Regions from separate parts of the Ruminococcus sp. D54t1_190329_F1 genome, predicted to be linked through region 1. Evidence: riboswitches for the same ligand, from Rfam matches in the RefSeq annotation. Region 1 holds a riboswitch; the other holds the start of a gene.
What was found. Region 1 has a riboswitch for FMN ahead of ribD (bifunctional diaminohydroxyphosphoribosylaminopyrimidine deaminase/5-amino-6-(5-phosphoribosylamino)uracil reductase RibD). Riboswitches for the same ligand answer to the same signal wherever they lie in the genome.
Positions count from the first base shown of each region.

Region 2: it holds a riboswitch for FMN, as region 1 does, so the genes downstream of both, I2D69_RS06635 (ECF transporter S component) here and ribD (bifunctional diaminohydroxyphosphoribosylaminopyrimidine deaminase/5-amino-6-(5-phosphoribosylamino)uracil reductase RibD) in region 1, are expected to answer to the same signal.

Region 1 covers NZ_JADNDC010000022.1:55,755-60,059, forward strand. The annotation lists gene I2D69_RS11605 (class I SAM-dependent methyltransferase) at 1-794, shown strand, start outside; FMN riboswitch at 1,267-1,381, shown strand; gene ribD (bifunctional diaminohydroxyphosphoribosylaminopyrimidine deaminase/5-amino-6-(5-phosphoribosylamino)uracil reductase RibD) at 1,658-2,785, shown strand; gene ribE (riboflavin synthase) at 2,767-3,420, shown strand; gene I2D69_RS11620 (bifunctional 3,4-dihydroxy-2-butanone-4-phosphate synthase/GTP cyclohydrolase II) at 3,439-4,305, shown strand, end outside.
Region 2 covers NZ_JADNDC010000011.1:22,203-26,507, reverse strand. The annotation lists gene I2D69_RS06655 (FAD-dependent oxidoreductase) at 1-91, opposite strand, end outside; gene I2D69_RS06650 ((2Fe-2S)-binding protein) at 88-435, opposite strand; gene I2D69_RS06645 (hypothetical protein) at 772-1,266, shown strand; gene I2D69_RS06640 (NUDIX hydrolase) at 1,353-1,967, opposite strand; gene I2D69_RS06635 (ECF transporter S component) at 2,039-2,674, opposite strand; FMN riboswitch at 2,858-2,995, opposite strand; gene I2D69_RS06630 (mechanosensitive ion channel domain-containing protein) at 3,090-3,998, opposite strand; gene I2D69_RS06625 (DUF1294 domain-containing protein) at 4,115-4,305, opposite strand, start outside.

The DNA.
Region 1 (4,305 bases):
GAGTCGTGGAGGATACACTGTTCGTCCCTATGCTGGGAAGAATTTATGCTAGTGAGCATTACCCGCAAATTTTATATGATAAAAAAGCATTGGAATTGAAAAAGAAGCTGCCTTCAGACTTGATTAAACAGAATATGCAGAGCCAGTATACCCTTTTGGCCTCTGCTTCCCGGTCTGCTAATATGGATCGGATTATTCGGACTTTTCTGGAACGCAGACCGGACGGTGTGATTGTCCAGTTGGGCTGTGGTCTGGAGACAACCTATCACCGATGTGATAACGGAAAGACACACTGGTATGCCGTGGATCTGCCTCATGTAATCGAATACCGGCGGGGACTTCTTCCCGAACCAGAGAGGGAATTATATATTTCCGGGGATGCCTTTGCAAAGGATTGGATCAAAAAAGTTCGCAATGATGTATTTGATGCTCCTATTCTCGTTACTGCAGGCGGGTTATTTCATTATTTTGAGGAACATAAGGTCATTGCCCTTCTGCGTATGATTGGGCAATTTGGAAATATGGAAGTTGTTTTTGATACGGTGAACAAAAGAGGAATGACCATGATGAAGAAAAAATATATGAAACAGGTCGGCCATGCCGATGCACAAATGTTCTTTTATGTGAATTCAGCGGAAGAACTGGCAGCAAAGATCGGGGGTAATGTGAAGGTGATTGCGGAGGAACCATACTATCGTTACATCCCTAAAAATGGCTTAAAGCTATCCACAAAGGTCAGTATGACAGTTTCTGATCAATTCAAGATGGTAAAGATGATACATCTAAAACTATAGTGGATATACAATATCAGAGAGAGAGAACTTTATCATTTTTTCGGACGCACTGATGAAACACCATCAAAAGCCGCTTTCTATCACCAGCGTGCAAAATTAAAAGATAATGCACTATGGGAACTTTTGCAAATCTTTAACCAGAAGCTTCAACCAACTCTATACAGAAACCGTTATCGTTTGGTTGCTTGTGACGGTTCTGTTGCTGATGAAGTCGATCCGGAACTTCTGGCAAAAGTATTGGCTAATCCAGAGATGTGGGCATTGCTCAATTCACTGGCGAAAACGATGAAGTAATGAAAAATAGTGAAAAAATAGTGTAATTTTAATGAAAAAACAATTCATAAAACGATATAATATATGGATAAAATGAGGATATTTATTGTGTATATGGATATTCTATCTCCATCAGTAAACTAAGTAAAATAAAAATTCTGCTTTACAAACAACAGATAAAGTATTAAAATAAACAAAAAGATATCTTCAGGGCAGGGTGAGATTCCCTACCGGCGGTAAAGCCCGCGAGCCGAGAGGCATGATCCGGTGAGATTCCGGGGCCGACAGTACAGTCTGGATGGAAGAAGATGATAGTACAGTTGATTTTTTGTATGAATGAATGTAGTATCAGAGCTCTGAGATGGTGATCCATTTCAGAGCTTTTTATATAGGAAAATCAGACATTCATTTATCAATCATATGTAACAGATCAATTCCACCCTGCAGATATTTCTGCAGGCTTTTTTTGTATCTGGTACATCGTTTTCGAAATAACTATACCATTCACTTGTCTGTGAATCCGATTGCACATGTTTAAAAGCCTCGGCGTAGCCCAGGCAAAGAACAGGAATAAGAAAGAAGGAATAGAAATGACGGATCAGGAATATATGCTTCGGGCTATTCAACTGGCCAAAAAAGGAGAAGGCTGGACGAATCCCAATCCTATGGTAGGGGCAGTGATCGTAAAAGACGGAAAGATCATCGGGGAAGGCTATCATAAAAAGTATGGAGAACTTCACGCGGAACGTAATGCAATTGCTTCTCTTACAGAATCAGCAGAAGGTGCGGTGATTTATGTCACGTTGGAGCCTTGCTGTCATCATGGTAAAACACCTCCATGTACGGAAGCGATCATTGAACAGAAGATCAGAAAAGTGGTGATCGGTTCCAGAGATCCGAATCCGAAAGTGGCAGGAAAAGGTGTACAGATGTTAAGGGAAGCCGGTGTAACAGTAGTTGAAGATTTTATGAGAGAAGAATGTGATCAGCTGAACCCGGTGTTTTTCCATTATATTACTACGAAGACCCCTTATGTGGTAATGAAGTATGCCATGACACTGGATGGGAAGATCGCAACGAAAACAGGAGCATCAAAATGGATCACCGGAGAATCTGCACGAAAAGAAGTACAGCATATGCGGCATCAGTACATGGGAATCATGGCTGGTATTGGAACTGTGCTTGCAGATGATCCGATGTTAAACGTCCGGGTAGAAGGCTGGAAAAGTCCTGTCAGGATTGTGTGTGACAGTAAGCTCAGGATCCCGCCGGGCAGTCAGATTGTAAAAAGTGCGGAAAAGTACCGGACGATCGTGGCTTATGCAGAACAGAAAAATGCAAAAGAGAAAATAAAAATATTACATACCATGGGAGTTGAAACCATTTACTGTCCCGACGAAAAGAATCAGATAGACCTTAAGAAGCTGATGGCAGATCTTGGAAACAGAGGCATTGACAGCATCCTCCTGGAGGGAGGAGGTACGTTAAATGACAGTGCACTGCGAGCTGGAATTGTAAAGGAAGTACAGGCTTTTGTGGCACCAAAGCTGTTTGGCGGTGTGGCTGGGAAGACACCGGTAGAGGGTATTGGAGTTGAACTGCCGTCTGAAGCAGTGGAACTGAAATATACAGATATCTGTCAGATCGGTGAGGATATCCGGATAAAATGTCAGGTGTGTGATAAAAAACAGGAGGAATCATGTTTACAGGAATCGTAGAAGAGAAAGGAAAAGTCCGTTATATACAGCTGACAGGGGAATCAGGGATCCTGGCAGTGAAAGCCCGGAAAGTCCTGGAAGGGACAAGGATCGGTGACAGTATCGCTGTGAATGGTGTGTGTCTGACAGTTACGTCGATTCAGCCGGACGGATTTACTGCCGATGTGATGGCAGAGACGATCAGAAGAAGCAGTCTTGGCAGCTGCAAGGCCGGAAGCCAGGTAAACCTGGAACGTGCAATGGCTGCAGACGGTAGGTTCGGGGGACACATAGTAAGCGGCCATATTGATGGGACTGGCGTGATACGTTCCATGCTCCGGGAAGAAAATGCCATCTGGGTATCAATTGAGACATCGCCACAGATTTTGCATCTGATCGTGGAAAAAGGATCCGTCTGTATTGATGGGATCAGCCTGACAATTGCAAGGGTTGATGAAGCTGGTTTTCAGGTGTCGGTCATTCCACATACAGGAGAAGAAACCACTCTTTTGGAAAAGGTGCCGGGGGATCTGGTTAATCTGGAAAATGATGTGATCGGAAAATACGTAGAAAAACTGCTTGGCATCAGAAAAAACGAAGAAGAGAAAAAAGAATCCGGAATTACGATGGAGTTTCTTGAAGAATTCGGGTTTTAGAACAGGAGGATATACACTATGTCACAAAATTATCAGTACAACACAATTGAAGAAGCACTTAGGGATCTTAAGGAAGGAAAAATAGTTCTGGTCACAGATGATCCGGACAGAGAAAATGAGGGAGATCTGATATGTGCGGCAGAGTTTGCGACCAGGGAAAATATTAATTTCATGGCGACCTATGCAAAGGGTCTTATCTGTACACCGATGAGTGCAGAAATTGCGGCGAGATTGAACTTTCCGCCGATGGTTGCGGAGAACACGGACAATCACAGTACAGCATTTACCGTGGCAGTAGATCACGCAGATACAACCACAGGTATCTCTGCGGAAGAGCGCTCCTATACTATCATGAAGTGTGTGGATGATCAGTCAAAACCGGAGGATTTCAGAAGACCGGGACATGTGTTTCCGCTTATTTCCAGAAAAGGCGGGGTTTTGGTACGAAATGGCCATACAGAGGCAACAACAGATCTTATGAGACTTGCCGGACTGAAAGAATGCGGCGTGTGCTGTGAAGTTATGAAAGAAGATGGAACTATGATGCGTACATCACAGCTATGGGAAATGGCAAAAGAGCATAACCTTACATTTATTACGATCCGTGATCTGCAGGATTATATAAGAATACATGAAAAGCATGTAAAGGAGGAAGCCGTTGCAAACCTCCCAACGCAGTACGGTGATTTTAAAATGTATGGTTATATCAATGATATTACAGGAGAGCATCATCTGGCACTGGTAAAAGGTGATCTGGGAGATGGTGAGGATGTGCTTTGCCGGGTACATTCGGAGTGTCTGACAGGGGATGCATTCGGATCGCTCAGATGTGACTGTGGCCTGCAGCTGCAGACAGCGATGCGCCAGGTAGAAGCAGAAGGCCGA
Region 2 (4,305 bases), on a different contig from region 1:
CAACTACCTTCAATCCTCTTTTTGCTGCCTCAATTGCTGCTGACAGACCAGACGGGCCTGCGCCAACTACGATCAAATCATATCTTTTCATCTTGTCTGTCCTCCTGTTTTCTGTTCCTCAAACGGTTCTGCCGATACACCATATTGTGTCTGAACCTTCATTCCTGCTTTCAGCGGGGTTACACAGGTTCTCACATTTGGAACTCCGTCCACAACCATAACACAGTCCGTGCAGCGTCCGATCGCACAAAAGATTCCTCGAGGCGTATGCTCCTTCTTCGTGTAACGGTGGATCAAAATTCCCGCCGCTTTTAATGCCGCTGCGATTGGTTCCCCTTCATACCCCTGAATCTTCTGACCATCATATGTGAAATTTACTAATCTTCCCTTCTGCGGTACTCCTAAAATCGGATGCTCTGTAATACGTGTACCCATGGTATTTCCCCCTTTTTGATAGACGGACAAATCTGCTGTCCGGGACTTTCATCGCCAAAAAGGCGCCTGCAAAATAAATTGCAGACGCCTTTGTCTTTTACGTTGTTGATTCTTTTTCTTAAGTTGTTCGTATTATAGTTTATGTAAATGGATATGTATTGTAAAAAACGATACCAGAGCATGTTTGAAATATTTCCAACACTATTTTTACAAAATCATCTACAGATATGTTATAATGGGAGTATCTGTTGAATATCGTTAAAAGAAATATTATGCTTCCATTCAGCATAGAACATTAAAGCATTAATGAAAAGATACTTACGAGGTGTAAAGCTTATGAAATACAGAGATGAGTTCCACATTGCATCCACTGCGATTCTGCTCAGTGTGGCCATGGTGGGAATTTCCGTAGTCGTTCCCAAAGAAAACAGAGTACCAACTGCCAAGACCACATTAACAGAGGCTCCTGAAACAGCTGCAGAAGCGGAAGCTGCACAGCAGGAAGAATTTCCAATTTACAGTCAGGACAGTAATTATGACGAGACTTACGATTACAGCCAGGGAGATAGTTCCTACGATAACAGCTATGATTCTTCTGGCGGTGATTCTTCAGGAAGCGACCAGATCACTTATCCTACTGAGGATTCTGGAGATAGCTCAGGAAGTGACACTTCCGATATTCCGGATTATACAGAAGATACCTCCGATGATTCCGGACAAGATAACGATGAGAACTGGGATTATATTGATAATGGAGATGGTTCTGGTTCCGATAACGGAGGAAACTATACGGAGGATACCTCCGATCAGGATATTGAATACTATGAATAAAAAGAATCCTGCCCGGCAGGGCTTGGAAATTCCAACAGAATTTCCTGCTACATAATAAAATCCCCGGATTTCCGGGGATTTTATTATTATCTGATCTTATTCAAAAATCCAAATGGTTCCTTATCTTCCAGAAAATGCATCAGCATATATGCCGTCATGATCGCTACATTCTCTTCCTTCAGAATCCGCTTCACTTCCTCGCGGTCCGCCAGAATCACTTCAATCTCTTCCGTATCTTCCTGTGCCTTGGAACTGATTTCGCCGCTGGCATATCCATATACAGTCGCACAAGACTCGTCTGTCATTCCTACAGTAGTGAAATAAGGCTTCTGGTAAGCTTCTGCTACCGGAATGGGATCAAGCTTCAGTCCGGTTTCCTCGTACATTTCACGAATTGCGCCTTCATGGTAATTCTCATCCGGCTCTACCAGACCAGCTGGAAATTCATAAATATAATCGCCTAATGTATAACGATATTGGCGAATCAACACCACTTTGTCATGTTTTTCGCCATAAATGCTATAAATGATCACACCGTCCGGATTGTTCTTATGTGTCACCATTTTCAAGCTGTCTACATCTTTTGCACGGGAAGACACAAAATAGTTTACCGGGGTATTGTGCACACTGGTGGCTTTTACATTATAAAGGTTTACATAACGATTATCTGTCTGTTTGGTAATGCTGTTGATTTTTCCCATAGGAACCTCTTTTCGTCAGTTCTTGCTGTTCTGGTCAGAGGTCTATCTAGATCTCACCAAGGAACAGAGAATCAGTCACCGCGAAGAATCACACGAATTCTTTTATAAATAAAGAACACGATCACTGAGGTTAATGTGTATTTGAATAAATTGAATGGTACAAGGATCATAATTGCAAAAGTAAGAAGGTTGGTTACACCGCTGTGTACTGCTGCACCCATTTCAATAAATGCCTGTACCGGCATTCCAAATGCCTTGCCGTATGCAGGAAGAAGTACAAATGCGTTTACAAAGCATGCAAGCACTGTGGTAAGAATTACACCAGCTGCCATACCTGCCACTGCATGTGTTCTTGTCTTCTTATGCTGATAACGATAGATCAGTCCGGCTGGAACTACATAAGAACAGCCAAAGAGGAAGTTTGCCACATCACCAACGCCTGCTGTCATAGTTCCCTTAGTTACCAGATGTACCAGAATCTTCACCAGTTCGATCAGTATACCTGCTACAGGTCCCATTGCAAAAGAACCGATCAGTGCTGGAATCTCAGAGAAATCCAACTGATAAAAGGACGGTGCCAGAAATGGCAGCGGTACCTCAAAATTCATCAACACACCTGCCACAGCGCCTAACATTGCTACCTGGGCAATGGTTCTGGTGCGGCTTCGCTCCATTACATTTCCATTTTTGATTACTTGTTCGCTCATACTCATTGCTCCTTAAATTATAATATTTAAAGAAAATTTCTGCAAGTATGGGATTAAAATGTTACCAGTAAACAGTAACGGTTACTGTTCACCAGTAACGTTAAAATCACCACATAAAAAGCCCCGAAATCTCTTCCGGGGCAATGAGCACGTACAAAAAAATCAACCGATCTAAATATTCTGCGCGTTCTTCTCTCATCCAGACTTTACTGTCGGTTTTGGAATTTCACCAAATCAGCCGCCAAAGCGGGTCGCGGACTATACCGCCGGTAGGGAATTTCGATTTCCAAGGATTTCGATCACCCTGCCCCGAAGAAATTTTCTTTTCATGGTGGATTATACAATAGAAATAGGATAATTTCAATAGGAAATCTATTTGTACATTTATTTCATATTTTCTATTATATATCTATTATCATTTGTCTTTATTTGCCTCCACAACATGCACATCCATCTGCGGATACGGAATAGAAATTCCGTTGGCATCAAAAGATTCTTTGATTTTCTCATTCAGCCGCCATTTGATCTTCCAGTATTTATCGGTGGGAACCCAGACGCGAAGCCCCATGACTACGGCGCTGTCAGCAAGTTCGTCTACAAAGACCAGCATGTCTTTGTCCGATTTGGTTCCGGGATCTTCCTGTAAAATGTGCTGCAAAAGCTTTTTTGCTTTCTTAATATCAGAATCATAGGAAATTCCCACTTTGATTTCCAGGTTACGCAAATTCTGCGCAGTTACATTGATAATGGTGCTGTTGGATAATTTTCCATTTGGAATGATTACATGCTTATTGTCAATGGTGATCAGGGTCGTATAGAACATCTCAACCTTATATACGGTTCCCTCCGTCCCACCAGCCTGATCCTGTATAATATAATCTCCTACCTGAAATGGCTTAAACAAAAGTAGCATAACGCCGCCAGACAGATTCTCCAGACCGCCCTGCAAAGCAAGACCAATGGTAACGCCGGCAGTTCCCAGAAGAGCTGCTACTGAAGATTCCTTCACACCGAAATTAGTAGCTATATTAAAAATCAGAATCAGATACAGCAAAAATTTTCCAAAAGAACAGATGAACTGGGCAACCCCCATGTCTATGCCGGCCTTTTCCATGGAACGCTTCGCAACTTTCAGCAGCCACTTGATCAGCTTTGTTCCCACATAAAAAGCTACAATAGAAAGAACCACTTTCATTCCGAAGCTGATCAAATCCGGAATATGACCGTTAAAGTAAGCCTTGATCTGATCCCAGTTGGAGCTTACTTTATCCACTGTTTCCTGGACAGTCTCCTGAACTGCATTCTCTATAACCTGTCCTTCCAAATTCCCATCTCCTTTTTTCAGTCCTTTCCCGTAAACAATTCTGTTTCTTGCTATCCAAAAACAATTTCGTCCTGTTTTCCACCGGAAATTCATTTTGGAAACAAATTATCCACCGTCTACTGCAAGACTCTCCACAGTATCAACTGCGCTGCCAGAATTAACGGCACACCCAGACGGAATTTCCATTTTCTGATTTTATGATGAAAAAATTGCATTCCAAGAAGAGCTCCAGCGGAACCGCCAATGGCAGCCACCGCAAGAAGCTGGGCTTCCGGGATGCGCCACTGTTTCCGGATGGCTTTCTGTT